Regions from separate parts of the Clostridium sp. Marseille-Q7071 genome, predicted to be linked through region 2. Evidence: riboswitches for the same ligand, from Rfam matches in the RefSeq annotation. Region 2 holds a riboswitch; each other region holds the start of a gene.
The links. Region 2 has a riboswitch for S-adenosylmethionine ahead of ACWPW7_RS22555 (MetQ/NlpA family ABC transporter substrate-binding protein). Riboswitches for the same ligand answer to the same signal wherever they lie in the genome.
Positions count from the first base shown of each region.

Region 1: it holds a riboswitch for S-adenosylmethionine, as region 2 does, so the genes downstream of both, ACWPW7_RS01605 (methionine ABC transporter ATP-binding protein) here and ACWPW7_RS22555 (MetQ/NlpA family ABC transporter substrate-binding protein) in region 2, are expected to answer to the same signal.
Region 3: it holds a riboswitch for S-adenosylmethionine, as region 2 does, so the genes downstream of both, metK (methionine adenosyltransferase) here and ACWPW7_RS22555 (MetQ/NlpA family ABC transporter substrate-binding protein) in region 2, are expected to answer to the same signal.

Region 1 is NZ_CBCOPR010000001.1:350,458-360,614, reverse strand. It holds gene ACWPW7_RS01640 (AAA domain-containing protein) at 1-321, shown strand, start outside; gene ACWPW7_RS01635 (hypothetical protein) at 747-1,109, shown strand; gene ACWPW7_RS01630 (phospho-sugar mutase) at 1,380-3,083, shown strand; gene ACWPW7_RS01625 (hypothetical protein) at 3,254-3,520, opposite strand; gene ACWPW7_RS01620 (oligosaccharide flippase family protein) at 3,766-4,740, shown strand; gene ACWPW7_RS01615 (hypothetical protein) at 4,775-5,194, shown strand; gene ACWPW7_RS01610 (lipopolysaccharide biosynthesis protein) at 5,500-6,933, shown strand; SAM riboswitch class I at 7,003-7,105, shown strand; gene ACWPW7_RS01605 (methionine ABC transporter ATP-binding protein) at 7,544-8,509, shown strand; gene ACWPW7_RS01600 (methionine ABC transporter permease) at 8,502-9,161, shown strand; gene ACWPW7_RS01595 (MetQ/NlpA family ABC transporter substrate-binding protein) at 9,178-9,966, shown strand.
Region 2 is NZ_CBCOPR010000001.1:4,742,211-4,752,367, forward strand. It holds gene ACWPW7_RS22515 (thiamine pyrophosphate-dependent enzyme) at 1-709, opposite strand, end outside; gene ACWPW7_RS22520 (transketolase C-terminal domain-containing protein) at 702-1,892, opposite strand; gene ACWPW7_RS22525 (4Fe-4S dicluster-binding protein) at 1,896-2,192, opposite strand; gene ACWPW7_RS22530 (2-oxoacid:acceptor oxidoreductase family protein) at 2,194-2,730, opposite strand; gene ACWPW7_RS22535 (pyridoxal phosphate-dependent aminotransferase) at 2,727-3,899, opposite strand; gene ACWPW7_RS22540 (phenylacetate--CoA ligase family protein) at 3,953-5,281, opposite strand; gene ACWPW7_RS22545 (methionine ABC transporter permease) at 5,301-5,963, opposite strand; gene ACWPW7_RS22550 (methionine ABC transporter ATP-binding protein) at 5,950-6,966, opposite strand; gene ACWPW7_RS22555 (MetQ/NlpA family ABC transporter substrate-binding protein) at 6,986-7,825, opposite strand; SAM riboswitch class I at 7,962-8,072, opposite strand; SAM riboswitch class I at 8,197-8,307, opposite strand; SAM riboswitch class I at 8,432-8,542, opposite strand; gene ACWPW7_RS22560 (VanZ family protein) at 8,810-9,328, shown strand; partial or broken gene ACWPW7_RS22565 (helix-turn-helix domain-containing protein) at 9,507-9,883, shown strand.
Region 3 is NZ_CBCOPR010000001.1:233,149-243,305, reverse strand. It holds partial or broken gene ACWPW7_RS01080 (helix-turn-helix domain-containing protein) at 315-1,339, shown strand; gene ACWPW7_RS01075 (hypothetical protein) at 2,398-2,811, shown strand; gene ACWPW7_RS01070 (ABC transporter substrate-binding protein) at 2,778-3,455, shown strand; partial or broken gene ACWPW7_RS01065 (FecCD family ABC transporter permease) at 3,527-4,569, shown strand; gene ACWPW7_RS01060 (ABC transporter ATP-binding protein) at 4,571-5,344, shown strand; partial or broken gene ACWPW7_RS01055 (MATE family efflux transporter) at 5,471-6,811, shown strand; SAM riboswitch class I at 7,055-7,159, shown strand; gene metK (methionine adenosyltransferase) at 7,242-8,417, shown strand; gene recD2 (SF1B family DNA helicase RecD2) at 8,965-10,157, shown strand, end outside.

The DNA.
Region 1 (10,157 bases), 4.4 Mb from region 2:
ACTAAAAGAGAAGAAACTGGACACTATATTCTTACAACCTTCGAAGAAGATGTGTTAAAGGAGCTTAAGGATCTCAATATAGAGGTAATTTCTAAAGTTAAAGTAGGTAAATACGAAATAGATTTTGTAATAAAGGCTAAACATAAAATTGCTATTGAATGTTTAGGTTCGAGAAGAGAAGAAAAATATTCATGGAAAGAATCTTTCGAACGCCAACATACTCTAGAAAGGGTAGGTTGGAGATTTTATAAGATTAGAAGTAGCGAATTTTACTTAAATCCTAAAGAAACTATAAAAAGATTATATGATTCTGTAAATTAATACAAAAGTGCTAATAATTGGTATAAATTATTAGCACTTTTTATATATTTAAACTTTTTATGAAATATGTATTATGAATTGATTATTATTAGGGGGGCAATAATATTATATATCTATAGTATATATATATTTAGTTCTTAAAAAGTGTTTTATAATTAAGATGAGTATTGGAATTTAAAAGGATATAACTGGAAAAAGACTTAAAAGGTTAAGAATATATAGGCACTATGGCTGGTATTGGAAATTAATTTTAAAAAGCTTGTATCATTAAAAGCAATAATTAATATTGCGAAAGGATAACTAAAAGGATTAGAATAAATCATATATAGATATGATACATAAAATTTTAATGTAAATATAATGAAGAAAAATGAGTAAGAATATACTTGCTTTTCTTTAATTTAGAAATAAAGGAGCTTCAAGATATGAATAATAGGGAAGACATACTATGGTTAATGTTTAAGAATAGTGATGGAGAAAAGATTAAAGTTGGAGAACTTGTAAAGAAAAAATCTAAATTTTACTTTAAATATGATGTTGAAGGCGTAAAAAAAGCAATGGATTATGGATTTACACCACTTCCAAACCTACCTAGAATAAATTCAGAGTATTTTAGAGAAGAAATGTTTAGAACTTTTGCTGATAGGGTAGAAGCAAGGTTATTAAATGATGAAGAAATCTTTGACTTAATAAAAACTACAGGTGCAAAGCTTGATGAGGATGAATTAGAGTTTTTTAATCCTGAAATAAAAGAAGAAGTTGAAGAAACTGAAGAGAAAGTAGAATAGTTTAAAATAATATTTTGTGGAAAATATGCAATATTTTGACGGTTTTTCATATACTGATATAAGAAACATGTACTACAATGTGTACATGTTTCTTTTCTCTATGGAAATTGATGCCTTTATTTTTAAACAAGGCATGTTTAAAAGGTAATTAACCAGTATACTAAAATATTCATTATACTTTTGAATAGTTATTTTGGAGATCTATATAGTAAATAAAGTTTAGTAACGGTTTTTTAATATAGCTTTTATTAATTAAAATTAGGAGGAAATATGCTATATAAAGAAAAGTATAATTTATGGTTGAATTCTAATTCAGTAGATGAAAAAACAAAATTTGAGCTTAAAGCCATTGATGAAAATGAAATAAAAGATAGATTTTACAAGGATTTAGATTTTGGCACTGGAGGATTAAGGGGAATTATAGGGGCAGGTACTAATAGATTAAATATTTATACTATAGGCAAGGTAACAGAAGGTTTAAGCAATTATCTAACAAAAAAATATAAAGAAAATATTTCTATAGCTATAGCATATGATTCAAGGCATATGTCTTATGAATTCTCAGAGTTTGCAGCCAGAGTTTTTTGTGGAAATAATATAAAGGTATATATATTTGATACTTTAACTTCAACACCTATTCTTTCTTATGCTGTTAGGGAATTAAATTGTAAAGCTGGTATAGTTATAACTGCTTCTCACAATCTTAAAGAATACAACGGTTATAAAGTTTATAATGAAAGTGGAGTTCAGATAACTGATAAAGCAGCAGAAGAAATTCTATACCATATTAGTTTAATTAAAGATTTCGATGATATAAAAAAGATTTCAAAGAATGAGGCTTTAAACAAAGGGTTATTAAATTATATTGGAGAAGATATATATTCTTCTTATTTACAAAAGGTTAAAAATGTAACTATAAGAAAGCAATTAATAAAAGAAAATAGTAGAGAATTAAATATTATTTATACTCCGCTACATGGTGCAGGAAATGTTCCTATTAGAAGGTTATTTAAGGAACTAGGTTATAAAAATACTTTTGTAGTTAAAGATCAGGAAAAACCTGATGGAAATTTTCCAACGGCACCTTATCCTAATCCAGAGAATCCCAAGGTTTTTAATATAGCCTTAGAATTGGCTAAAGATATTAACCCTGATGTTATATTAGGGACAGACCCTGATTGTGATAGGATAGGTGTTATGGCTAAATACCATACAGGAGAATATAAACTATTAACAGGAAATGAATTAGGAACACTTTTAAGTCATTATATTTTAACCTCATTAAGAGAAATAAATGAGATTCCTTCTAATGGGGTAATAATTAAAACCATTGTAACTACGGACATGGTTAAACCTATAGGTGAAGAATTTGAAGTAGAAATTTTAGAAGTTCTTACAGGCTTTAAATATATAGGCGAGCTTATCGAGGAATTAAAGATTAAAAAATTTATTTTTGGCTTTGAAGAAAGTTATGGATATTTATGTGGAGATTTTGTAAGAGACAAAGATGGAATAATTGGGGCAATGCTTGTATGTGAGATGGCACTTTATTATAAAACTAAAGGTATATCATTATATGAAGCCTTAACAAAGCTTTATGAAGAGTATGGATATTATAAAGAAGAATTAATATCTTTAGAGTTTAATGGAATTGAAGGAGTAAATAAAATTAATAATATAATGAATTCTTTTAGGAAAGATATAACTCGCATAAGTAAATACAATGTAAAAGAAATTGAAGACTATAAATTAGGATTTGCTAAGACTTTAGAGAATAATAATATAAAGAATATAAGTTTACCTAAATCAAATGTTATCAAGTTTATATTGGAGGATGGCTCTTGGATTGTTATAAGACCTTCTGGTACAGAACCTAAGATAAAAATTTATATATCAGCTAGAGGAAATTCTCTTAAATCTTGTGAAGAAAAATTAGGTAACTTAAAACAATATGTAATGAATAAGTTAGAGTGAATAAGAGATATAAGCTAATAGTTGAAAATAAATTTTGTACTTTAGAAATTAAAAATGTGTTTTAACATTTATAAATATTTTTTCATTCTACCTAATATATAAAAAACGTGAGTTTTTAAACTCACGTTTTTTATATATTAGGTAGGATTTATGAAATGAAATTTTTATTCTTAATACTTTGAATAGTATTCATAATCATTATGTATATAGTTTGTATCTTTACTATCAATAGATAGATCTTCATGAAATTCATTTAAATATACATTGGTATTAAAATCACAATTGCAATGATTTTCCACAGGTAAATAATGATAAGTCCAATCTTTTATCGTATCTTTTTTTTCATAAGATAATTCAATATCATAGGAGATACTATGAAAATTATTATGGTTTTCAGATTCTAATGGATAAACTAGAGGAATGGATTTTTTCTTCATGAGAAAACCTCCTTAATACTCTTTATAACTATATATTGTTCAAAATATAAAGAATTTATGTATAAGGATTAAAATTTTGTAGAAAAGGGTTTAAAGCACAAAAGTAGAATATAGGTATAAAAGTTATAGAATAATCTTGTTTAAACTAAGCCTTATAGTTTAGTTTATTTTTTTAAATTATAAAATTAAAGTCTCCATTATTTTTTATAATGGATTTTACTAGATAGGATTTAAGGGGTTTAATTATGAGTAATAATAATTTATTTAAAAAATTTTTATCATTTTCTATTGGAAGCTGGATAGCTATTATAATAGGATTTTTTCAATCAATGATTATCACAAGACTTATAAAAACTCACGATTTAGGTGTTTTTAAAATGTTTGAAATGTATACAAGCGTTGCTATGGCTTGTATTATTTGTGGTACTGATAGTGCTTTTATTAGATTTTTTTATGATGATGGTGAAAATCATAGAAAGAATTTACTTTTTAAATGTTTAAAAACGCCTTTTATAGTTAATCTTATTTCTATATTATTTTTAATTATATTTGGAAATGCTATTAGCTCATATTTATTTGAAGGTAATAAAAGAATAATTATACTATTAGGGCTACATACTACTTTCTTAATACTTAATAGGTTTTCCACAACCATAATTAGAATGAAGCAAAAAGGAAAAACTTTTTCAGCGTTAGTAGTAGCACAGAAAATCTCAAATTTAATTTTTATAATAGTTTATAGTATTAGATATGGTAGTAATTTTATGACCTTAGCATATGCAGCTTTTTTCTCAAATTTAGTAATGACACTTATTGCTATATTGGTAGAATTAGAAATATGGAATCCTTTCACTTTAAAAAATCACCAAAATGGTAAAGCTCAAAAAGAAATTTTAAATTATGGCGTTCCATTAGCTTTTACAACATTAATATCAATTTTATTTCAAACGGCAGATATAGGAACTATAGAGTATTTTTGTAAAAAATCAGAAGTTGGAATTTATGGTTCAGCATTATTTGTTATAACAATAATTGATATAGTTAAAAGTTCTTTTTCTACATTTTGGACACCTGTGGCTTTTGAAAAATATAAAAATGAACCTGAAAATGTAAAATTTTTTGAGAACATGAATCAAATTATAACCATAGTCATGTTTTTAGGAGGAATACTCTTAATACTTTTTAGAGATTTAATAATACTTATTCTTGGTAGAATATAGAGTAGCAAGATTTATTATTCCATTTTTAACACTTATGCCAATAATGTACGCCATATCTGAAACAACTGTTATAGGAATTAATTTTCTTAAAAATCCTAAAGCTCATATTCATATTTCAGTAGTATGTCTTGTATTAAACTTAATAGGGAATATCATATTAGTTCCTATGTATGGAGGAAAGGGAGCAGCTATTTCTACAGGGCTTTCTAACATTATATTTTTTATAATGAGAACTTCTATTTCACTAAAGCATTTTAAAGTAAATTATCACTTAAAGAAATTTTCAATTATAACATTGGCATTTACATCTTATGTACTATATGCAACTTTTAATAAGGTTAATATGATTTATATATTTATAGGAATTGGAGAGCTTTTATTATTATATATACTTTATAAAGATTATATAAATAGGGGAATATCAATATTTATTAAAAAGTATATTAAGAAATAGTTTATATATACTACAGCAAAATTAAAAACATCTTAATTTATTATATGAAAAATTAAGATGCTTTAACTAATTGAGAATTAATTTCGACCTTAAATGTCAATTGTCCTCGTCAATTCTCCATTGACAAAGTTGTTAATTAAAATATTTAAAGGCATAGCTATACTTAGATATACAACAACTTTTTAACCATTATGACTATATGTTAAGGGAACTAAAATATTGACATAATAATATAGAAGTATAAAATAAAGTTATATGTCTTTTAAGACAACTATAAAGAGAACGTTAAATGAAGGAGAACTATTATGAAGAAGGATAGTTTGATAAGTAAGTTTTTATCTTTTTCCATTGGAAGTTGGATTAGCATTCTTATAGCAGTTGTAACAACTCCTATAACTACTAGACTTTTATCACCAGAGGAATTTGGTAAATTTTCAATGTTTGAGTTATACACAAATATAACAATGGCTTTTATAATTTGTGGAATAGACCAAGCCTTTGTTAGATTTTTTTATGAAGAGAAAGAGGAGGACAGAAAGAACTTACTCTTTAGTTGTTTAAAAATTCCTTTTATACTAAATATAGCTTCTATATTGATATTAGTTTTATTTGGCAAACAAATATCTAACTATTTATTTGGAGAATATAGTATAAGAATAATTATATTATTAATAGTACATACAACATTTCTAATACTTAATAGATTTGCAACTATGCTAATTAGAATGCAGCAAAAGGGAAAAGCATATTCTGCACTTTTAATAGCACAGAAAGTTTCAAATTTAATATTTATACTTCTATCAGCAGGATTTTTTAACAGAGATTTTAGAACACTAGCTTATGCAGCCTTTTTCTCTAATCTTGTAGTTACATTGGTGGGGGTAGTGGTAGAACTTAATTATTGGAACATATTTACTTTAAATAAAAAAGATTATAAGAGAAGTCAAAAAGAAATATTAGAATATGGAATACCATTGCTATTTACTTTTGTAATCACTTGGCTTTTCCAATCAGCAGATAAAATAGCGATTAAACATTTTAATGACTTGAATGAAGTTGGAATATATGGATCAGCTTTTAAAATTATTTCTATATTAAATATAATTCAAAGTTCTTTTACAACATTTTGGGTTCCAGTAGCATTTGAACGTTATGAAAAAGATCCTAATGATACAAAGTTTTTTGAGAAAATGAACTTATTAATAACAGTGGTAATGATGCTTGGAGGCATACTTCTAATATTATTTAGAGATTTAATAATATTATTACTTGGTAAAGAATATAGAAGTGCTATTTTCTTAATTCCATTCTTAAGTTTTATGCCAATAATGTACACAATATCTGAAACTACTGTTATGGGAATTAATTTCCTTAAAAATCCTAGATCACATATATATATTGCAGCAGTATCATGCATAGCTAATATAATAGGTAATATTATATTAGTACCTATATATGGTGCAAAAGGTGCAGCTATTTCAACAGGAATTTCTTATATAATATTCTTTGCTATGAGAACTTTTATATCTTTAAAGCATTTTAGAGTTAACTATCATATAAAGGAATTCTCTATAATGACCGTAGCATTAACACTCTACGTATTATACTCAACTTTTATGGAAGTTAACTTAGTTTATATACTTATAGGAATAGGTGAAATCATTCTGTTAATGGTTGTATATAAGGATTATTTAGGAGAAGGACTAAAAAAACTCAAATTAAAATTGAAAAAAAATTAAAAGTACTTGAAAAAAATTTAAAATAGATATAGAATAGTATGTAAGAAAAAAATAATAAAAAAATAATAACACTTATTAAGAGTGGTGGAGGGACTGGCCCTATGAAACCCGGCAACCAGTACATTATGTACATTGGTGCTAAATCCTGCAACGTTATGTTGAGAGATGAGGATACTTTGGTATATCAAGCCCGAGGATTTCCTCGGGCTTTAATTTATTTATTCGCGAATAATATTTATTATACAATATTTACTATTTTTAGATAATATTTATCATCTAATATATATAAGATAAAACAATTAATTAAGATACAATATCTATTTCCTGCTAGTAAGATATAAAATTCGACTTAAGTTTGAGTTATTACTATATTCTGATGAAATAATAAAATGAAAGCTGTAGTGATACATTCACAAGTCAATTTTTGAAGATACTAAATAAGTATCTTAGAATATAAGCAGCTAATTATAATAATTAGTAATTTATATCTAGAACTTTATTGATTTCTTTTATGATAGAAAAAAGTTTTTAGTAATATTAAAAATTATTCACAATTATGAAATAGATATAGTGTATAGCAAATTATGTACTAAAAAAAGGGGTGATACTTTTGATAGAAATTTTGTCAGTAGAAAAAAGCTTCGGAGACTTAAAAGTACTGAAGGATATAAACTTAAAGATAAATAAAGGAGAAATATTTGGCATAGTTGGTCATAGTGGTGTAGGTAAGTCTACATTACTAAGATGTCTAAATAAACTAGAAAAGTATGATAGTGGCATTATAAAAATAGAAAATAGAGAAATAAATAACTTGCAAGGAAAGGAACTGAGAGAATTTAGAAAAAATTTAGGAATGATTTTTCAAAATTTTTCTCTTCTTGAAAGGAAAACTGTATTTGAAAATATTGCGTTACCATTAGAATGCTGGGGATTTGATAAAAATTATATAAAGTCAAAAGTTTTAGAACTATTAAAGGTAGTTAATTTAGAAGATAAAGTTAATTCTAAACCTAAAGAGCTTAGTGGAGGACAAAAACAAAGAGTAGCAATAGCTAGGGCATTAGCTTTAGATCCGCATATACTTTTATGTGATGAAGCAACTTCTGCATTGGATCCAAAAACAACTAAGGATATACTAAATCTTCTTAGAGAGATTAATGAAAGACTTAACATAACTATAATTATAGTTACTCATCAAATGGAAGTAATAAGAGAAGCTTGTAATAGGGTTGCAATTATGGAGAGTGGAGAAATAGTAGAGATGGGAGAGGTTGAAGAGCTTTTTATAAAGCCGCCTAAAGCTTTAAAAAGATTGATAGGAGAGGAAGAAATTGTTCCAGCTAGTGGAGTAAATATAAAAATATTTTTTCCTAAAGAAGCATCTAATGAAAGCATTATAACTTCTATGGCAAGAGAATTAAATATTGATATGTCTATAGTGTGGGGAAAGCTTGAAAGATTTAGAGACGATGTGCTAGGAAGTCTCGTAATTAATATTGATAATTGTAATAAAGAAAAAGTTATTGATTATCTTTCAACTAGAAATATATCTTGGGAGGTGATTAATAATGAGTAGTGAGATTATAACCCTATTAAAAGGTATATTATTAAAAGGTTTTTTAGAGACTTTATATATGGTATTTTGGTCTACAATATTTGCTGTAATATTGGGGTTTTTATTAGCATTAGTATTGACAGTTACTAATAGAGATGGATTAAAGCCTAATAGATTAATATATAAAGCTCTAGATGTGGTTATAAATATTTTAAGATCATTTCCTTTTATAATATTAATAATAGCCATAATTCCTTTGACTAAAGTTTTAACAGGATCAATAATTGGTGAAAAAGCAGCGATTGTACCTTTAACTATAGGAGCGGCACCTTTTGTCGCAAGGGTAGTAGAGTCAGCATTAAATGAGGTAGATAAATCATTGATAGAAGCAGCCAAATCCTTTGGAGCCAGCAACTTTCAAATATTATTTAAAGTAATAGTAAAGGAAGCTATGCCTTCTATAATATCAGCTATAACTTTAACTACAATCACTATCATAGGATATTCAGCAATGGCTGGTGCAGTAGGGGCAGGAGGATTAGGCTCTGTTGCTATAATGTATGGATACAACATGTTTAATGAAAAGGTAATGATATATACGATTATTGTATTAATACTTTTAGTACAATGCATTCAATCCTTTGGAAATATAGTTTATAAGAAATTGAAATAATAGGGAGGTAATTTAAATGAAAAAAATTTTAACAATAATATTGAGTGGTTTATTAGTCTTTACATTAGGAGCATGTGGGAAAAAAGCTGATAGTAAAAAATTAACAGTAGGTGCAACAGCAGTACCTCATGCAGAAATATTAGAGGAAGTTAAACCAATATTAAAAGAAAAAGGATATGAGCTTGAAATTAAAGTTTTTTCCGACTATGTATTACCTAACAGAGCAGTAGAAGATGGTGAGCTGGACGCAAACTTTTTTCAACATATTCCATATCTCGAAGAATTTAATAAGAATCACAAAACTAATATAGTTGCATTAAATAAAGTTCATTTAGAGCCATTAGGATTATATTCAAAGAAAATAAAAAACTTAGATGAATTAAAAGACGGTATAACTATAACAATACCAAATGATCCTACTAATGGATCAAGAGCATTAAAACTATTAGAGGAAAATAAAATTATAAAACTTCAAAACAAAGATTTAGTTTCTAAATTAGATATAGTAGAGAATCCTAAGAATATAAAGATACAAGAAATAGATGCACCTCAACTCTCAAGAACTTTAGATGATGTGGAAGCTTCTATAATTAATACAAATTATGCACTGCAAGCTAATTTAAATCCTACTAAAGATGCTATAGTAATTGAAGATAAGGAATCACCTTATGCTAATATAATAGCAGTTAAAAGTGGAAATGAAGATAAAGAAGATATAAAAGCTCTATGTGAAGCTATAGCTTCAGAAAAAATTAAAAAATTTATAGAAGAGAAATATAATGGAAGTATAATACCGTCATTTTAAGGAATTTTATAATGTATTGATGCAAAGGGGCTGTTTTAGAATTAATTTTTTAAATTAATTCTAAAACAGCCCCTTCAAATTTTTTTTTGGTTTAAATCTCATATTTATTTAACTTTTTTAATATGTAATTTAGAGTTAAATTTAGTAAATAAGCTTATTAAATTGTATATTTTAAATAATTTTCAATAAAA
Region 2 (10,157 bases):
AACCAGAGTCCACAATATCCTTAGCCACATCTACCATTTCATCTGTTGGAATTCCCCATCCCACTGGACATGGAGCAACCACATGAATATAGGATGTGCCATCAACTTCTGCTGCCTTTTTCACTTTATTTATAAAATCTGGCAGGTATCCAACACTGGCTGTGGCTGCATATTTTATTCCATGAGCTGCTACAATTTCAAACATGTTTTTCTTTTGTGTTATGCTTCCTCTAATGTTTTCTCCCGCTGGTGTTGTAGTGGTCTTTGCACCAAAGGGAGTTAAACTACTTTTTTGAATACCTGTGTTCATATATGCTTCATTGTCATAGCAAATGTAAATAACATTATCATTTCTATCTATGGCTCCTGAAAGAGCTTGTATTCCAATATCAGCAGTACCACCATCCCCTGCAATACCAAGAACCTTATAATTTTTAAGCCCTAAAGCTCTTGCTCCAGCCTCAACACCAGTAAGCATTGAAGCAGTGCCTGCAAAAGTAGATATAATTGCATTGTTACTAAAACAAAGCTGTGGAAAATTAAATCCTACTGCTGACATACACCCTGCTGGTATAACTGTAAATGTCCTTTCTCCAAGTGCTTTTAATGCAATTCTTACTGCTAAGCTTCCGCCACAGCCAGCACAGGCCTTATGCCCATAAAATAATTCGTTATCAGTAATATTCTTTGCGGTATTTTTTTCAGTCATTAATTTCCACCCCCAAACCTATAAATTTTACAAAGTCCTTTTTAGTTCCTTCTACCCCTTCTTTTATATATTGGAACATTTCCAGTACATCATCCTTTGAAATATCCCGTCCACCAAGACCAGCAACAAAGTTATAAGAAGGTATAGAAACCCTAGCCTTTGTTATAGCAGAATTTACATTAGTATAAACTGTACCTTCATAACCAAAGGATATATCCTTTTCTAAGATACCAATGCCTTTAACGTGTTTTGCTAAGTTAATTAATTCTTCCTCTGGAAAAGGTCTTAAAAATCGTATTCTAAATACTCCTGCTTTTAATCCACTTGCTCTAAGTTCATCAACTACAAGCCTAGCCAGACCTGTAACACTTCCTAAAGTTACGAGTACTATTTCTGCATCATCACAACGATATTCCTCTACCATTCCACCATATTTTCTGCCAAACTGTTTATTAAAGACTTCATCTACATCTTTAATAACTTTTTTCGCATCTATCATTGCCTTATGCTGCTGGTATTTAAACTCCATATTATCTCCAGGTCCTGCACTAAAAGCCATATTTACTGGATTCTCCAAATCCATTTTATTAGAAGTCTCAAATGGTGGTATAAATTTATCTGCCTCCTCACTTGTAGGAATCTGTACTAACTCATAAGTATGTGTAAGTATGAAGCCGTCAAGATTTATCATAATTGGTGTAAGAACCTTTTTATTTTCAGCTATTACGTAGCTTTGCAGTACCATATCAAGGCTTTCTTGGGCATCTTCTACATATACCTGTATCCAACCACAGTCAAGCTGGGAAAGTGAATCTCTTTGGTCCCCATAAATATTCCAAGGAAGTGCTGTAGAACGATTAGCATTCATCATAACAATTGGGAATCTTCCACCACTAGCATACTGAAGACATTCTGCCATATAAAGTAACCCTTGTGAGGATGTAGCGGTGAAGGTTCTTGCACCTACTGCACTTGAACCCATTGCCGCAGATAAAGCTGAATGTTCTGACTCTACATGAATATATTCACTTTTTAAGCTACCTTCCTCCACCATTTCAGAAAGCCTTTCTACAACAGTTGTTTGTGGAGTAATTGGATAAGCCGAGATAACCTGAGGTCGCGCAAGTCTTACCCCCTCTGCCAAGGCATCATTCCCAGATAAAAAAGCTTTTCTTTCCGCCATTATTTACACCTCTCTTTCCATTTTTATAGCTTTTGGAATGCATACCTTGGCACATATTCCACAACCTTTGCAAAAATTATAATCTATATCGATATTGCTATCCCTCTTAAAGATAACTCCATCAGGACAATACATATAACATTGAAAACAATTAACACATTTTTCATGATCTATAATAGGCTTCTCATTTCTCCATCCTGCATTTTTTGTGACAAGATGTCCAGCTTTATAGCAAGGCCCTAAAGGATATTCCGATATATGAGAAGGCTTTGTATATTGTCTTAATCTTGGCTTATTCATATTATTCACCCCTCACCTTATTGTAAGAAGCCAGTATAACTTCTCTATTTTTCTCTAGAACTGAACCTTTCAAATAGTTTTCACAACCTGAAATTACAGCTCCAATGCTTATAATCTTTGATAAACCAATAAGTGCACCAATCATAGCAGTATTTGTAGTAGGTCGCTTTAAGATATCTAAAGCTATTTGTGTTGCATCAAAGGTAACTACAAATTCACTATATTCTTCATATTTTTCAGAGTGACTGCTATTAATGATTACTTTTCCCTGCGGCTTTAAATCCTTGATGTATTCCTTATCAAAAAGCGTCTCGTCTAGTAAAACTATATAATCACATTTTTTTATTTCACTTCTATCAATAATTTTCTTATCATCAATTTTAGTAAAGGACTGTATTGGCGCTCCTCTTCTTTCTGGACCAAAGGATGGAAAAGCAAGTGAATATTTATTTTCAAATAAAGAGGCAGAAGCACCTAAAATTTTTGCTGCAGTAAATGCTCCTTGACCACCTCTGCCATGCCATCTTATTTCAATCATAATCCTAATCCCCTTGCCTTATGTTTTAATAAAGAAAGACGGTTAAGCGCCTCTTCTAATGTCTCTGTCTTTTTAGCGAAATGAAGCCTTATTAAATGATTAACTTCTTCTCTAAAGAAGCTCGAACCAGGTACTGCAGCAACACCAACTTCTTTTGCTAACCACTCACAAAACTTAACATCATTGTCCCTGCTAAATTCTGAGACATCAATCATTATATAGTAAGCACCTTGTGGGGTTGTATAGGTTAATCCTATATCGTCAAGCCCTCTTAAAAATAAATCTCTCTTCTTTGTATAAGTCTTTTGTAACTCTTCATAATAAGTATCCTCAAAATTCAAAGCTGTAACCGCTGCCTCTTGCAAAGGTGCCGCTGCTCCAACTGTAAGAAAATCATGAACTTTTTTTGCTACATTAACAATTGTTGCCGGAGCTATAATGTATCCTAATCTCCACCCAGTTATTGAATATGTTTTTGATAAAGAACTACAAGAAATAGTTCTCTCAAACATATTTGGAAGTGATGCAAAATATGTGTGCTTATGTGGAGCATAGATTATATGCTCATAGACCTCATCTGTAATTACAAAAGTATCATATTTTTCTGCTAAATCAGCGATAATTTTAAGTTCATCATAAGTAAATACTTTTCCAGTTGGATTTGATGGATTACAGAGTATAATAGCTTTAGGATTTTGTTTAAAAGCTGCTTCCAATTCAGAAACATCAAAATTATAATCTGGTGAACGTAAGGAAACAAATATAGGTTCTGCTCCTGATAAAATAGTATCTGCAGTATAATTTTCATAAAAAGGTGAAAAGACTATAACCTTATCCCCTTGATTGCAAACTGTCATCATTGCTACCATCATTGCTTCTGTACTTCCACAAGTTACAACAATCTCACTATTTGGATCAATGTTTATCCCCATAAATTTTGACTGTTTTTTCGCAAGTGATTCCCTAAAGTTCTGCGCCCCCCAAGTAATGGAATATTGATGAATATCTTTGTATACAGTATCACTTAAAGAATCTAATAATTCTTTAGGTGGATCAAAGTCTGGAAATCCTTGTGATAGGTTTACTGCATTATATTCATTTGAAATTCTTGTCATTTTTCTAATTATTGACTCAGTGAAACAATCTGTTCTATTGCTCAAATTCACCATAATACACTTCCTTTTTAAAATTTAATAACTCGTCTTTAATTTTTTTCTTATTTTCAAATAGTATAATTTACTTTTCTTTCATCTATAAGACGTTTAGCCTTATGAGTAGCCCTTGGCAAAGTTCCATCCTCTAGCACTACTACATCTTTTGGCTTCACTCCTAATCTTGCTTTAAGTGCTGCAGAAACCTTAGCTTTTACTTCTTCATCAGATTCATTGTTGTCTATTGATTTTTCTATTTCTACTATATATTTAATAGTAAAACTTTCTTCTAAAATGCGGATTACATATTCCCCCGTAATTCCTTTAAGTTTGCGAAGAACAAATTCTATATCACTAGGGAATACATTAACTCCTGAAACTATGAACATATCATCCAGTCTTCCAACTACATTTATTCTTGCATGTGTTCTTCCACAAATACATGGACTTCTGTCAACAATACCAATATCGCCTGTCCTAAATCGAATCATAGGACGTGCTTTTTTTCTTAAAGTGGTAAGTACTATCTCTCCGCGTTCACCATCAGCTACTGGTGTTCCTGTTTCTAAATCTAAGACTTCAACTAGCAGGTGGTCTTCTGCAATATGAAGTCCATTTCTAGCTTCACACATACCTGCACAAGCACCAAATATATCAGATATTCCAAAGAAATCATAAACCTTTGCTCCCCAAAGCTCCTCAATGGCATCTCTTGTTGCATCAATGGACCCGCCAGCTTCTCCTGCAACTATAATTTTATTTATTGATAAATCTTTAGCTGGATCAATTCCATTTTTCTTAGCAGTTTCTCCTAAAAACCAGGCATATGAGGGCGTTGTCCAAATTACTGTTGGTTGAAACTCCTTTAAAATGAATAAAAGTCTTTCTGAAGGAATTGTTCCTGCCCAGATACATAGTGCACCAAGGTTTTGAGCACCAATAACATCTGGTCCTCCTACAAAAAGTGAAAAGTTAAGTGCATGCACATATCTATCATTTTTCCTCATGCCTGCTGCATAAAAAAGTCTGCTTTCTACATCTTGAAATTCATCAAAATCCTGTTTTGTAAAAGGACTTAGGGTAGGAACTCCAGTTGATCCGCTTGAAGCAGAAACGAAAACCACTTCATCTTCACTTACAGCAACCATATCTCCCAAAATCGGGCTTTTAGTTTGGCGTTTACGTTCTATTTGTTTATCTACAAATGGAAATTTAGTTATGTCTGAAAGTTTTTGAAAATCAGAAGGTTTTACCCCAGCTGCATCAAAAGCTTCTTTATAGTACGTAGAGTTGCTATATGACAATTCTAATATTTCTTTAAGTTCCCTTTCTTGTAACGCCTCAAGCTCTGCCCTTGGTAATGTTTCTATTTCTTCATCCCAATATTTTTTCTCACTCATTATTAAAAACCCCCTACATTTATTTTTTATTTACTTGCTTTGCAGAAAAATCACCTAACAATTGCAAGCCTTGAACTATTATGATTAATACACCAACACAAGTTAGCATTACTGTGGTATTGTAACGTTGATAACCATATCTAATTGCTAAATTGCCTATACCACCTCCCCCTACAGTACCTGCCATAGCTGAAAATCCAATAAGAGAAATAGCTGTTATAGTAATTCCATTTATAAGCTGCGGAAGAGCTTCTGGTATAAGTATGTGAATTATTATCTCTATGGATTTAGCACCAGAGGCTACTCCTGCCTCTAAAACCCCCATATTTACCTCACTAAATGAAGCTTCTGAAAGCCTTGCATAAAAAGCTATTGCTGATACTGAAAGTGGCACTATAACTGCAGCTGGACCAATGGTTGTATGCATAATTGCGCTGCTAATTGGTATAAGCAGTACTAAAAGTATTATAAATGGTATTGATCTTGTAACATTTATAATGATCCCTGAAACTCCATTTAACATCCTGTTTTTAAAAAATAAGTGGTTAGAACTTAAAAAAAGTAAAAGTCCAAGGAGCCCGCCAATTATTATGGAAACTATTAGTGAAACAGAAACCATAATAAAAGTTTCATTAAGTGCTAATATTAATTCTTCAAAAAGGTTAAAATTATTGGATAACATGTCTAATCACCTCCGTACTATATGTGTTATTTTTTAAATATTGAATAGCTTCAGCTATACTTTCATCATTGCCGCTGATGGTTATATACAATGTTCCCATAGGTAAATCTCCAATGTACTCTATTTTTCCTTGAAGTATGCTGAAAATCACATTGTACTTACTTGAAAGTGTCGATAATATAGGCTCTGTAGCAGTTTCTCCAACATATTTAAGCTTTACAATGTGACCTTTTAAACTCTTAATAAGTTCTTCTGGCAACTGAAAATTTGAGGAATGTGCTAAAAGCTGTTTTGTATATTCATTTTGAGGATTTGCAAATAAATCGTAAACCAGCCTTTCTTCTACAACTTTTCCTTTATCCATTACTGCAACTCTATTACATATTGACTTTATGACCTCTAATTCATGAGTAATAATTACAATGGTCATTCCAAATTGTTCATTTATATCTTTGAGAAGCTTTAAAATAGATGCTGTAGTTTCAAGGTCAAGTGCTGAGGTTGGTTCATCACACAATAATATTTTGGCATTATTAGCCATTGCTCTTGCAATTCCTACTCTTTGCTTTTGTCCTCCGCTTAATTTTGAAGGGTAGACCTCAGCTTTATCTTTTAATCCAACAACCTGAAGAAGTTCATTAACCCTAATATTGATTTCTTCTTTAGTTTTACCAGCAGTTTTAAGTGAAAATCCAATATTCTCATAAACAGTTTTGTTTAAAACTAAATTAAAGTGCTGAAATATCATGCCTATTCCTCGTCTTAATTCTCTTAATTCTTTCCCTTTATAATTTATAATGTTTTTATTATTGATCATTATTTCCCCACTGGAAGGCTTCTCTAAAAGATTAATTGTTCGTAATAATGTACTTTTTCCAGCACCACTTGAACCAACTATTCCGAATATATCCCCTCTTTTAATTCTGAGGGAAACATCTGAAACAGCATGAAGTTCATCGCTTTTTTGTTTGAATTTCACATTAATATTTTTAAGTTCTATCATTCAACATGACTCCTTTTTATTAATAATCAGCTGGCTTTTGAAAAGCTTTATATTGTCCCTTAGGATCATCAATTACTGATTTAAACTTAGAAGATTTAACTACCTCTAATACATCTTTTGATAACTGAGAATCTGCATCTTCTGTTCTTACTGCTATAACATTTATATATCCATCACTAAGTTTTTCATTATATAAAGCTTCGCTAGGGTTAAGTCCTGCAGCAATTGCAAAGTTCCCATTTATAACTGCTAAATCTGCGCTATCTAAAGTCCTTGGAAGCTGTGGTGCTTCTATAAGCTTAAACTCAAGCTTTTTGGGATTCTCTGAAAGATCTTTTTCTGTTGCTATTGAATTTTCAACTTTAGGATCTATTGTAATAAGCCCTGCAGCTTCTAGTACCTTTAATGCTCTTGTTAAATTTGTAGGATCATCCGGTATTGTAACTAGAGCACCTTCTTTTAGTTCATCTAAGGATTTAACTTTATTTGAATAAACTCCCATACCTGCTGTTGGTATTTCTGCAATTGCAGTTAAATTTAAATTATTTCCAGCGCCAAATTTCTCAAGATACACAGAATGCTGAAACATATTGAGGTTAATTTCTTTATTTGCAAGTGCTTTGTTGGGTTGAACATAATCACTAAATTCCTTAATAGTTATCTTATAGCCCTTTTCTTCTAGGGAAGGTTGAATTGCATCTTTAAACATGTCACCATAAGGTCCAGCACACACACCTACTATTATGTCTTTTGCCGGAGCATCAGTTGTAGTTTTTAGGTCATTAGTCTTTCCACATGCTATTAGGCCTAAACTTAATGCAAGCGCCGCTGCTAATGATAGTATTTTTTTTGATTTCATTTTAATCATCCTTTCAATTCACATTTTTATTAATATATTTAATCAAACACTATAAAAAAAAGCTGTTCTCCTATAAGGAAAACAGCAATGATTAAATTTAATAAGCAATAAAATTGCATTATAAAATTTGCTGACATCCTTATCTCTCAGATTTTACAATCTGCAGGAATTGACACCACTACATTCGAATGAGAATGCTGGTTGTCGGGTATCATTGGGCCAGTCCCTCCACCACTCTGGATAAGTTATATTTAGTTATTAACATTTTAATTATTTAATTCTTTTATGTAATAAAAAAGCTGCTCTCCTATAAGGAAAGCAGCATGATTAACTTTAATAAACAATAAATTGTATCATAAAATTTGCTGACATCCTTATCTCTCAGATTTCACAATCTGCAGGAATTAACACCACTACATTCGAATGAGAATGCTGGTTGTCGGGCTTCATAGGACCAGTTCCTCCGCCACTCTGGATAAGTTATATTTAGTTATTAATATTTTAATTCTTTAATTCTTTTATATAATAAAAAAGCTGCTTTCCTATAAGGAAAACAGCATGATTAACTTTAATAAACAATAAATTGTATCATAAAATTTGCTATCGTCCTTATCTTTCAGATTTTACAATCTGTAGGAATTAACACCATTTCATTCGAATGAGAATGCTGGTTGTCGGGTATCATTGGGCCAGTCCCTCCACCGCTCTAGATAAGTTATATTTAGTTATTGGATTTATTATATTATCCATAACAGTAATTGTCAACACTTTTCTAAATAAAATTTTATTCCAGTTCTCTTACATTCCACTTAACAAATAGTATAAGTCCTAAATTAATTATTGCTGTCTAGTTGCTACTGCTGTTGAAAAGTCTGATACACTCCCCAGCATATTCCTTGGCGCTTATTTTTGTATAAATGCTAAATTGACTCGACACCTCGTGATATAATAAATAAAGCATTCAAATACGAAGGAGGCATTCACATGAAAAAAGCAGGTAAAATTCTTTTATATCTTTACTTCATCGTTTTGATCTGGATATTGCTTTTTAAATTTTCAGTTTCGCTGAATGATGTACTTAATCGAGTATTTTCTGGTGAGCAATTACGACATATTAACTTGATACCATTTGGAGCGTCAGGTGGCGTCAAAGAAGTTGTCTACAATATTATTATTTTTGTTCCCTTAGGTATTTTGATAGAAATAGTGAACAAAAAAAGTTCAATGGTTAAAAATGCCATCTATATTTTATTGTTTAGTCTTTTTATTGAAGTGAGTCAATCCATTTTAGCGGTCGGCGCTACGGATATAACTGATCTCTTGACTAACACTCTTGGTGGAATCTTAGGCATACTGATTTATACAACTTTAAGAAAGGTATTCAATTCAGAAAAATTAGATAAGGTACTGATAGTGATAGGTATAGTGCTTTTTGTTTTGGCTATACTATTCGTTTTATTTTTAGTATTTATTATGGGAATTCGCATTAAATTTCTAGGTTGAACGAGACTCAGCTGTTACCTTTAAAGCCAGAACAAAAATTAAAACTCAGTAGCGAATCGTTATTGAATTTACGGAACTCTGCAGAAATGTAGGGTGTTTTTAATTTTAAGCGATAATATAATTAGCTAACTAAAATTATCATAGAATGATAGAAATATCAAATGAAAGGAGTTTGTCATTAAATTATGGTCATATTAAAATGGGGAAAAATAGGCATATTACTTTAACTGCCTCAGATTCCAATGCAATACAAAAAGCCCACAATATTTTAACAAAAGAAGCCTGCAATCCTCCTACCATTAAAAGCTTAAGTAAAATGGTATTTCTAAATGAACAAAAATTAAAAGCAGGCTTTTTAGCAAAATATCATATGTGTATTAGTCAATATACTACTTCCATTAAAATGACAATGGCAGAAAATCTATTAACTACAACAGAATTAAGTATTGATGAAATATCTAAAATCCTTGGATATAATTATAGTGGAAACTTCGTAAAAATGTTTAAAAAGTTCACGGAAAAACACCACTAGCTTTTAGAAAAATGAAGGGTTAAGATGAAGTTCTAAAACCAATAAAAACATCTTACTTTTTCTTATCACTATCCTAACACCTCTAATTTATGTAACTGCTAAGACTGTTGATAATTTGTAACAGCTATATTACATTCTTCGCAGCTGAATCTCTCACGACTAAAGTCATAAGGTTCTTAGGTACTATCCAAACTTCTTTTGGATAGCCGATAATTGCTAAAGCAATATCGGTTAACACCAAATACTGGCTTGGTTTCCCTAAGACTTTATCGGGCAAAGTTTCCGTTGAAACTATTA
Region 3 (10,157 bases), 4.5 Mb from region 2:
AAGATATCTTTAGTAAGATGTCTTTTCTTATTTTCATAGAGAATTAATAGAAAAATTTTATCATTTTGAGAGTTATATAAGCAATATTGACAAGAAAATTCCATTATGCTAGTATTATCTGTAATTATTAGGCTGTAACTCCTATTGGTACTGTTGATTTTGTAATTTAGACGATTTCTAAGTGGTTAAGAGTACAGACTGTAAACTTGTTGGTGATTTGGAGACTTAATTCTCCACCAAAAACTAACTACTTAATGAATATATCAAGTTTTATGGTAAAATATTTTTTAATTACTAGAAAGGCAATTATAAATATGGAATATAGATTTCACATAGATATAAAAGAAGGATATGAAGACATGCTTATGCAATATTCAGAAATGCGAAGGCGGTTTTCAACGATACGTGATTTCAAAGCCAATCAAAATGACAAGGAAACTATATATGATATAGATTCCAACTATGGAGAAGGATGCATAAAAGTTTATAAACTAATGGGAAATGTAACACTTACAATTTTTGATGTAGTCTTCCACCATGATATTATAACAGAGTTTGATTTATCACAAGAATACTTTGAAGTAGAATACTGTGTTGCTGGTTGTTTATCCATAAAAGAGTCCAAGGTCGGCAATATGTGTTTGACTCCAAATGATCTTTCTGTATCAATGTCTCGAGGAACATGTGGTTCAGTAAGATATTGTGCCGGTCAGAAATATCAAGGGATCTCCATTACTGCTGAAAAAGGGACTATTGATTCTTATTTCGGAAGTTGTGGAATTGAACTTTGGGAGGATACAATAGAACAATTGGAAAATACACTTCGACAACAGTATTATCAAGGAATAAAAGTATCTCCTGAAATTGGAAATGTATTTTTACAAATATTCAATTGTAGTTTGCCTAAAAAATCAAAAATTTTATTTTTGAAAGTAAAGTAATGGAAATATTCTCGAAAATAGTATCCTATGAAATCCTCGGAACAGACATAATAGAGCAAGTATCTTTGAGTGAATTTGAAATCAATCAAATTAAAAAAGTACCAGAAATACTAATGACGAATTTATATGAACTTCCAACTGTCAGTACCCTATCAAAGCAATTAGCTCTTAACAGAAACAAATTGGCTAAAGGCTTTAAAATTGTATATGGAGACACTATCTTTAGATATCATCGAAAAATGTGTTTGCAGCGTGCTGCTACATTATTGCTGGATACAGATAGGTCAATTAATGAAATTGCTTTGGATGTAGGATACTCAAATCCAAGTAATTTTTGTTGTGCATTTAAAAGGGAATTTGGAATAACACCATTACAGTATAGAACTACATCACTTTAGTTTCCAATTGCTAAATATATAATTTTGTAATACTCACTTATTTGCAAGTTTTATTCTTAGATTTGTACAGTTTCTTAGTTTATCAATTTCTCTTTAAACTTAAAGCCACAGGGTAATACCTGTGGCTTTGTTTTGCTTAAGATAAATTTCAATTTTAAAAGTTAATAACTATTAAATAATAAATTCTTTGAAGTATTTTAACGAATATAGTATGAAATAGTCTTAAGTAAAACTTATAGTTACTATATATAAATTTTTCCTTCATATTAAGCTTACCATGGTTATTTTTTACATCTTCTTTTCAAAATCATCATGTTCTTTTTAATCTACTAAAGTTAGTAAAGATGATGAGGTAATTTGATAGAACATAACACATAAATATTTGTGATTTCAAAAGTTCTTTTATCAACATAAACAATGCTTGTATCAACATAGTTAGTAGATATTATTTCAGTATAATAGTACATGATTCATATGAAATTAAGAATCATTACCAGTAAAGAGACGAAAATGTAAATATATATGAAATTTATGTAGATTAGTGAAGCGTTTAGCCACCTAATAATTTTTTAAAGTAATGTAATCACTTCTTATAAAGCACGAGTAATATATTGCTAGTAAAAAATAATTAAAGAAATTATTTTGATTAAAACTAATTACCACTACAATTGTCAATTGTCCATTTATTAAAGTTGTGAATTGAAATATTTAAGGCAGTTTATCTATATATGCTACTTATTTAAAGAACTTAATTAAAGTTATAGGAACATTTTAAAGACACATAAATTAAGTATTATCAAAAATAGGAATTAGATTCTAATACTGACCAAATAGAAAATTGCCAAGTATTATAGATAATATTTATAGTGATTACTTGAACATATAACATAGTATATTCTTCTATTAAAATTAGTCATTGATAATTTTAATAGAAGACACAGATTATGTGCTTAATTATTACACGAATACAATTAGCGTTCGTCTAAATAAGGCGGCGAATTGAATTCTAAAAATTTATATTATTTACAAGACAACAGAATTACTTAGGAGGTAGGAAAATGTCAAAAAAATTTACAACGTTGTTTTTAGCAATAGCCTTTTGTATTTCTATGTTGGTGGGGTGCTCTCATACTGAGAAGGTGCAAGATAATCAAGAGCAAAGCCAAAATAATCAAGATGCAAAACTAAATCAAGAAAAAAGTGACGCAAAAGGGGGAAATCATTATCCTGTCACTATTAAAATGTATACGAATGAAGGTAAAGAAATAGAACAAACCATTGAAAGAGAACCTAAAAAAGTTGTAGTTATTGGAGAAACTATGGCTGAACTCATGATTGAATTTGGGCAAAAGGATAAAGTTGTTGGTGTAGGTTATCTTAATCAATCCTTTTCAAAATATGCTAATCAAATTAACCAGATGCCAATTATTACAGAATCGTGCAATTATCTAAAGAAGCTGTACTTGCATTGAAACCTGACATTATCTATTCCATATCTTCAGCTTTTAAAGAAGAATTATTGGGGGATATTTCTTTTTGGAATGACAGGGGTATTCAAGTACTTTCCGCTGTAAACTTTACAATAGGACGCAGCATCGAGGAATATTTTACGGAAATTAAGAATTTTGGAATGGCTTTTAATGTTAGGGGTGAGACCGATATATATCTAAAAGAGCAGAACTCTAGAATCAATAATGTTAAAAGGATAGCTCAAGGTGCTAAAGAAACTCCAAAGGTATTGCTTATTGGAAGTGCACGAGAAACCTATTATTACTATCCACCTTCTTGGTGCATTATTGATGAAATGATTGAAGGTGCAGGCGGAGAATATATGAAATTGTCAGAGAATGGATATATCGAGATGTCAATTGAGGCAATTATTGCTGCTAATCCGGAAAAAATTATTATCACAGAATTTCAGGAGCCTAACAGTGAGATGATAAAAAACAAACTACTTTCAAACGAAAGACTCAAAAATGTCAGTGCAATAAAAACAGGAAATGTAATGGTGGCAGAATATACAAATTCGATAAATGGTGGTCTTCAACTTGCTGATCTATATGAAGATGTAGCAGCATTTATTCATCCTGAATTATTTGGGGGAAGGGAAAAATGATATTAAAGATAAAACAAAGCGATAGGAAAGATACTTCAACAAATTTTGAGTCTGTATTAAAAAGCCGATATATGTTTAATTCAATAATCCTTTTATTAATTGTCACTATTGTATTTTCTATTATTATTTCAGTATCTATAGGGCAAGTGTCTATTCCTTTTAATGAATCCTGTAGAATATTGATTTATAAATTAACAGGTATACAAATTGGGAATCTTAGTCAACTTACGTCAGGAATGTTTGTAGATATTATTTGGCAGATTCGTTTTCCAAGAGTATTGTTAGCAATGATTGTTGGTTCAGGGCTTGCTTTATGTGGAGCTGTTATGCAAGCTTCTGTACAAAATCCATTGGCTGATCCATATATATTGGGTATTTCCTCAGGTGCTTCTTTAGGAGCAACATTTTCTATAATGATAGGTTTTGCTAGTACAAGTATTATCGGTGAGATGGGGATTGCTTTTTGGGCATTTATTGGAGCTTTAGGAGCTGCTATTTTGGTCTTGGTGCTCTCGAGTATTGGTGGCAAAATGTCTTCTGTCAAGTTAGTTCTTGCTGGAACAGTAATTAATGCGTTATGTAGTGCATTTTCAAATTTTATTGTTTATTTTGCAAAAGACTCAGAAGGAATTCGTTCTATAACTTTTTGGACAATGGGTAGTCTTGCTTCTGCCAAGTGGGAGGATTTACCCTTAATCGGAACGGTTGTGATGATAGCTATTATTTTTTCTTGTTACAATCAAGAATAATGAACACAATGTTAGTGGGCGATGAAGCTGCAGTTACTTTAGGAATTAATCTTAATTTTTATAGAAGGCTTTATATGGTTATTTCATCTATAGTTACAGGTGTAATTGTAGCAACATGCGGTATCATTGGATTCGTTGGTTTAATTATTCCTCATATAGTTAGAAGTGTTGTTGGTTCTGATCATAAGCGGCTTTTACCAGCAGGTATCCTTACTAGTGCGATTTTCCTTATTTGGACAGATATATTGGCAAGAACAATCATACCAAAAGGTGAATTGCCAATTGGTATTGTCACAGCTCTTCTTGGTGCTCCTATGTTTATGTATATGTTAATTAAGAAAAGTTACGGATTTGGAGGAAAATAATATGAATTTAAAAGTTGATAATATGCAAGTTGCACTTTCAGGAGCTGATATTATAAAAGACATTTCTCTCTATGTTGGTAGTGGACAATTTGTTGGTATTATTGGGCCTTTTAATGGATGTGGAAAATCCACTTTGTTAAAAAGTATATATAAAGTAATTAAGCCTAAACAAGGATCGGTATTTTTAGATGAGAAAGATGTTTTAAAATCTAGTCCAAAGTCAATTTCCAAAACAATGGGAGTTGTTGGACAATTTAATGATATGAGTTTTGACTTTACTGTATATGAAATGGTCATGATGGGTAGAACCCCTCACAAAAATTTAATGCAATCAAATAATAAAAGTGATTATGAAATTGTTAATGAAGCCCTTAAGAAAGTAGATTTAGTTTCATATTCAAATAGAAGTTATCTAACTCTTTCCGGCGGTGAAAAACAAAGAGTTATATTAGCTAGAGCTATTGCTCAGCAACCTAAATTTTTAATACTTGATGAACCAACAAATCATTTAGATATTAAATACCAATTACAAATTTTATCAATTGTTAAGTCTTTAAAAGTTGGCACTTTGGCTGCATTACATGATCTTTCTCTTGCTGCAACCTATTGTGATATTTTATATGTTTTAAAAAGTGGAGAAGTAATTGCAAATGGAGTTCCTAATGAAATTCTAACAAAAGAGCTTATAAAGCACGTATATGAAATTGATTGTGAAATTTATAAGAATCCTGTAACTGGTGGACTAGCTATTGCTTACAATCCTATATTAAATTGAACATAATTTATTTCAATAATTTAAAGATATATAGATTACTTTAAATTATGTGAAAAAAGAAAAAATGCTATTCTAGAAGACGAAATTTAAGTTTTTAACTTAAATAGATATTTGGAGGTGTTTGATTTGGAAACTGATATGACAAAAGGGAAGCCAATGAAGATGATCATTCGATTTGCAATTCCAATGTTTATTGGTAATTTGTTTCAGCAATTTTATAATATTGTTGATACAATTATTGTGGGTCGATTTGTGGGAAAAGAGGCATTAGCTGCTGTTGGTTCATCCTTTGCAATTATGACATTTGTGACATCTATTTTGATTGGGCTTTCTATGGGAGCGTCTGCACTTTTTTCTCAACTTTTTGGTGCAAAGCGATATGAAGAATTGAAAAAAGCAATTTCAACTTCCTTTATATTTATTTTTATTATAAGCATTACGCTTACGGTAATAACATCTCTATTTATGGGGCAAATAATTCAGTTGTTTCAAATGCCACCAGAAACAAGAGCATATGCTGCTGATTATTTGAGATTTATATTTGCAGGGCTAATTTTTTCAGGAGTTTATAATGCATTTTCTTTTTTACTTAGAGCTATTGGCGATTCCAAATCCCCACTTTACTTTTTAATTTTATCTGCTGTAATCAATATAATTTTAGACTTGGTTTTTACTATAATATTAAATATGGAAGTAACAGGTGTTGCATTGGCAACATTTATTGCTCAGGTATTTCAGCGGTTAGCTGTGCTGTGTATGCAATTAAACGTATAGATTTTATTAAATTTAAGCGTCAAGATATTGTATTTGATAGGCAGATGTTTAAAACAGTTGCTAGTTATTCTATTTTAACTGCTGTACAACAATCTGCATCAAGCTTTGGTATGATGATGATTCAAAGTATCGTTAATACTTTTGGTGCTATAGTAATGGCGGTACTTTGCAGCTGCTTCAAAGATTGATTCTTTTGCTAATATACCTATGCAGGATTTTGGTAATGCTTTTTCTACCTATGTTGCGCAAAATAAAGGTGCAGGAAATATGAAAAGAATTCGTGAAGGGATCCGTGGTGTTTCAAAAGTTATAGTTATATTTTCGCTGGCTATTTCTATACTGGTTTTTGTTTTTGCACCACAGTTGGTATTAATTTTCGTTAAGAAGGAAGCTATTGATGTTATTGAAGTTAGCGTGTATTATTTACGTATTGTATGTGTTACTTATACATTGCTTGGATTTTTACAAATGTTTTATGGGTTTTATCGTGGACTTGGCGAAGTTAATGTGTCTATTATTCTCACTTTTGTTTCCCAAGGAACTAGAGTACTCTTGGCATATGGTCTTGCAATAACACCTTTAGGATTTACTGGGATATGTTTAGCAATTCCTATTGGATGGTTTTTATCAGATACCTTAGGTATTTTTACGTATAAAAAAATTATGGGGAGAGAGGAAGGGATAGTAATTTAGAATTTATTAAGTTTATTTAATAGAGACTTTGACTGAAAATAAATTGCAATTACTTTTGACTTAAAATAAGTTATACCTAGATTATGTATATATTGCAAAAGACATCCTTATAGAGTGTCTTTTTGTAATATATGTAAGATTTGTGGGAAAATTTTCTCCTTAATATAATTTACAGTAGCAATGTTGACAGGGAAATGACATTATGTTAGTATTTATCTAGTAAACTTAATAATAAAATATTTACTCTTATCAAGAGAGGTGGAGGGAAACGGGCCCTGTGAAACCCGGCAACCGGTGCGTATGTACAACGGTGCCAATTCCTGCGGAAGTAATTCTGCAAGATAAGAGAGTGCAAGTATGTATATTTAGCCTCTTCTTATCTAAGAAGAGTTTTTTTATTTTATAAACGTAGTGAGGAGGAGATTAAGAAATGAGAAGATTATTTACTTCAGAGTCAGTTACAGAAGGACATCCAGATAAAATGTGTGATCAAATATCAGATGCGGTTTTAGATAGTATATTAGAGAACGATCCTAATGCTAGAGTAGCTTGTGAAACAGCAGTAACTACTGGTATGGTTATGGTTATGGGAGAGATAACTACTAATTGTTATGTAGATATTCCAAAGGTAGTTAGAAAAACTGTAGAAGAAATAGGGTATACAAGGGCTAAATTTGGATTTGATTGCAATACTTGTGCTGTATTAACATCTATTGATGAACAATCTCCAGATATAGCTCAAGGTGTTGATGAGGCAATAGAAAAAAGAGGACAAGAAAAAGAGGAAATTGAAGCTGTAGGAGCTGGAGATCAGGGAATGATGTTTGGATTTGCTACATCTGAAACTGAAGAATATATGCCTCTTCCAATAGCTATGGCTCATAGATTATCAAGAAGATTGGCAGAAATTAGAAAAAACGGAACTTTATCATATTTAAGACCAGATGGAAAAACTCAAGTTACAGTTGAATATGAGGATGAAAAACCAGTAAGAATAGATACAATAGTTATATCAACTCAACATTGCCCAGATGTTTCTCAAGAGCAAATTTATGAAGACTTAATGAAACATGTTATAAATGCTATAGTACCATCTGAATTATTAGATGAAAATACTAAATACTATATTAATCCAACTGGAAAGTTTGTTATAGGTGGACCACAAGGTGATTCAGGATTAACAGGAAGAAAAATAATTGTTGACACTTATGGTGGATACGGAAGACATGGCGGTGGAGCATTCTCAGGAAAAGATCCAACAAAAGTTGACCGTTCAGCTGCATATGCTGCAAGATGGGTGGCTAAAAATCTAGTAGCTGCAGGAGTTGCATATAAACTAGAAGTAGAACTTGCATACGCTATAGGAGTAGCTAATCCTGTATCAATTGAAGTTGATACTTTTGGAACAGGAAAGGTATCAGATGATAAGATTGTCGAAATAATTAAAGAAGTATTCGATTTAAGACCTGGTGCTATAATAAAAGAATTAGAATTAAGAAGACCGATATACAGACAAACAGCTGCTTATGGACACTTCGGAAGAACAGACTTAGATCTTCCATGGGAAAAATTAAGTAAAGTAGCTCAAATTAGAAGATATATATAGTAATAAAACCCTGTACTTGATTTAGTACAGGGTTTTATTTTATATATAATGCTACATATATTAATCATTAAATAGAAAATTGTTAATTTACATTTAAAAGGTTTGTAATGATTCTGAAATGGTAAAAATATATTATGAATAGGGTATATTATATTTAATTCACAATTTACAATGCAAAATTCACAATTAATGCAAAATTCACAATTATGGACATTTCTCAGCAGAATCTGAGAAATTTAAAATTGATTTATTTTTAAAGTGACATAGTCACTTTAATTAAAAGATCTATTTAAAGAAATTAATTTACAGAATTAATTTCAACTATAGTTGTCAATTGTCAATTCTTAATTCTCCATTGATTAAACTATTCCCTAGAGGTGAAGAACTAATTTTTCCCTTAATTGTGAATTGTGCATTATTTTAGGTTGTACATTGAAATACTTTAATAAGGCAATTAGATTTATCTATATATTGGGTTTAAAATTAGAAACCCTATAAGGGGCTATGTTATAATTAATCAAAAGAAGAATTTTTAGGAGAGATTTTCATGACAGATATAACAGGGATAATAGATGATATTGTCTTTAAAAATGAGGATAATGGTTATACCATTGCCAATATAAGAAATGGTAATATTAAAAAAACTATTGTAGGTATAATCCCTTATATTAGTGAAGGTCAGCATTATAAGGTAACTGGAGAGTGGGTAATTCATCCTAAATTTGGTGAACAGCTAAAAGTACTAAGTATTGAAGAAATTTTACCAAGTAGTATTTTAGGGATAGAGAAGTATTTAGCTAGTGGGGTTATCTCAGGAATAGGACCTGTTACTGCAAAAAAGATAGTTGATTTTTTTGGAGAAAGAACTTTAGAAGTTTTAGATAATAATATAGAGCGATTAAGAGAAATTAATGGTATAGGGGAGAAAAAAATTGAACTTATAATGAAATCTTATTCCTCACAAAAAGAACTTAGAAGCATTATGATTTTTTTTCAAACCTATGGAATCTCCGCTAATCAATGTATGAAAATATATAAAAGATTTGGAGCAAATTCTGTAGGAATTGTTAAAGAAAATCCATATATATTAACAGAAACTATATCAGGAATAGGTTTTAAAACAGCAGACAATATAGCAAAAAATTTAGGCATAGATAAAGATTCTCCTTTTAGAATTAAAAGTGGAATAAGATATGTTGTAAATGAATTTTGCCTTTTAGGAAACACATATATGCCATTAGAGAGGCTTATTGTTAGGTGTAAAGAGATTTTATCTGTTGATGAAGAAAACATTCAAAAATCCGTATATGATAGTGTTTTAGAAGGAAAATTAAAGATAGAGAATATATATGGAGAAAGTGCAGTTTTTACTATTCCATATCTTTATGCAGAATTGGGTGTAACAAGAAAAATTGTTGAACTTGCATCAAATTCCTATGATGAGTTAGAGGTTAATGGAGAAAAGGAAATAAAGTCTTTTGAAAAAGAAAATAATTTAAAGTTTGCAAAATCACAAATTGAGGCTATAAAAGGAGCAATATCTTATGGGGTTGAAGTTATTACAGGAGGTCCTGGCACAGGAAAGACTACAATAATTAACTGTATTGTTAGCATATTTGAAAAGGCTGGTATGAAGGTATTTATGGCTGCGCCTACAGGTCGTGCTGCAAAAAGAATGACAGAAGCTACTGGAAGAGAAGCCAAAACTATTCATAGACTTTTAGAGATAGGTGCAGGAGA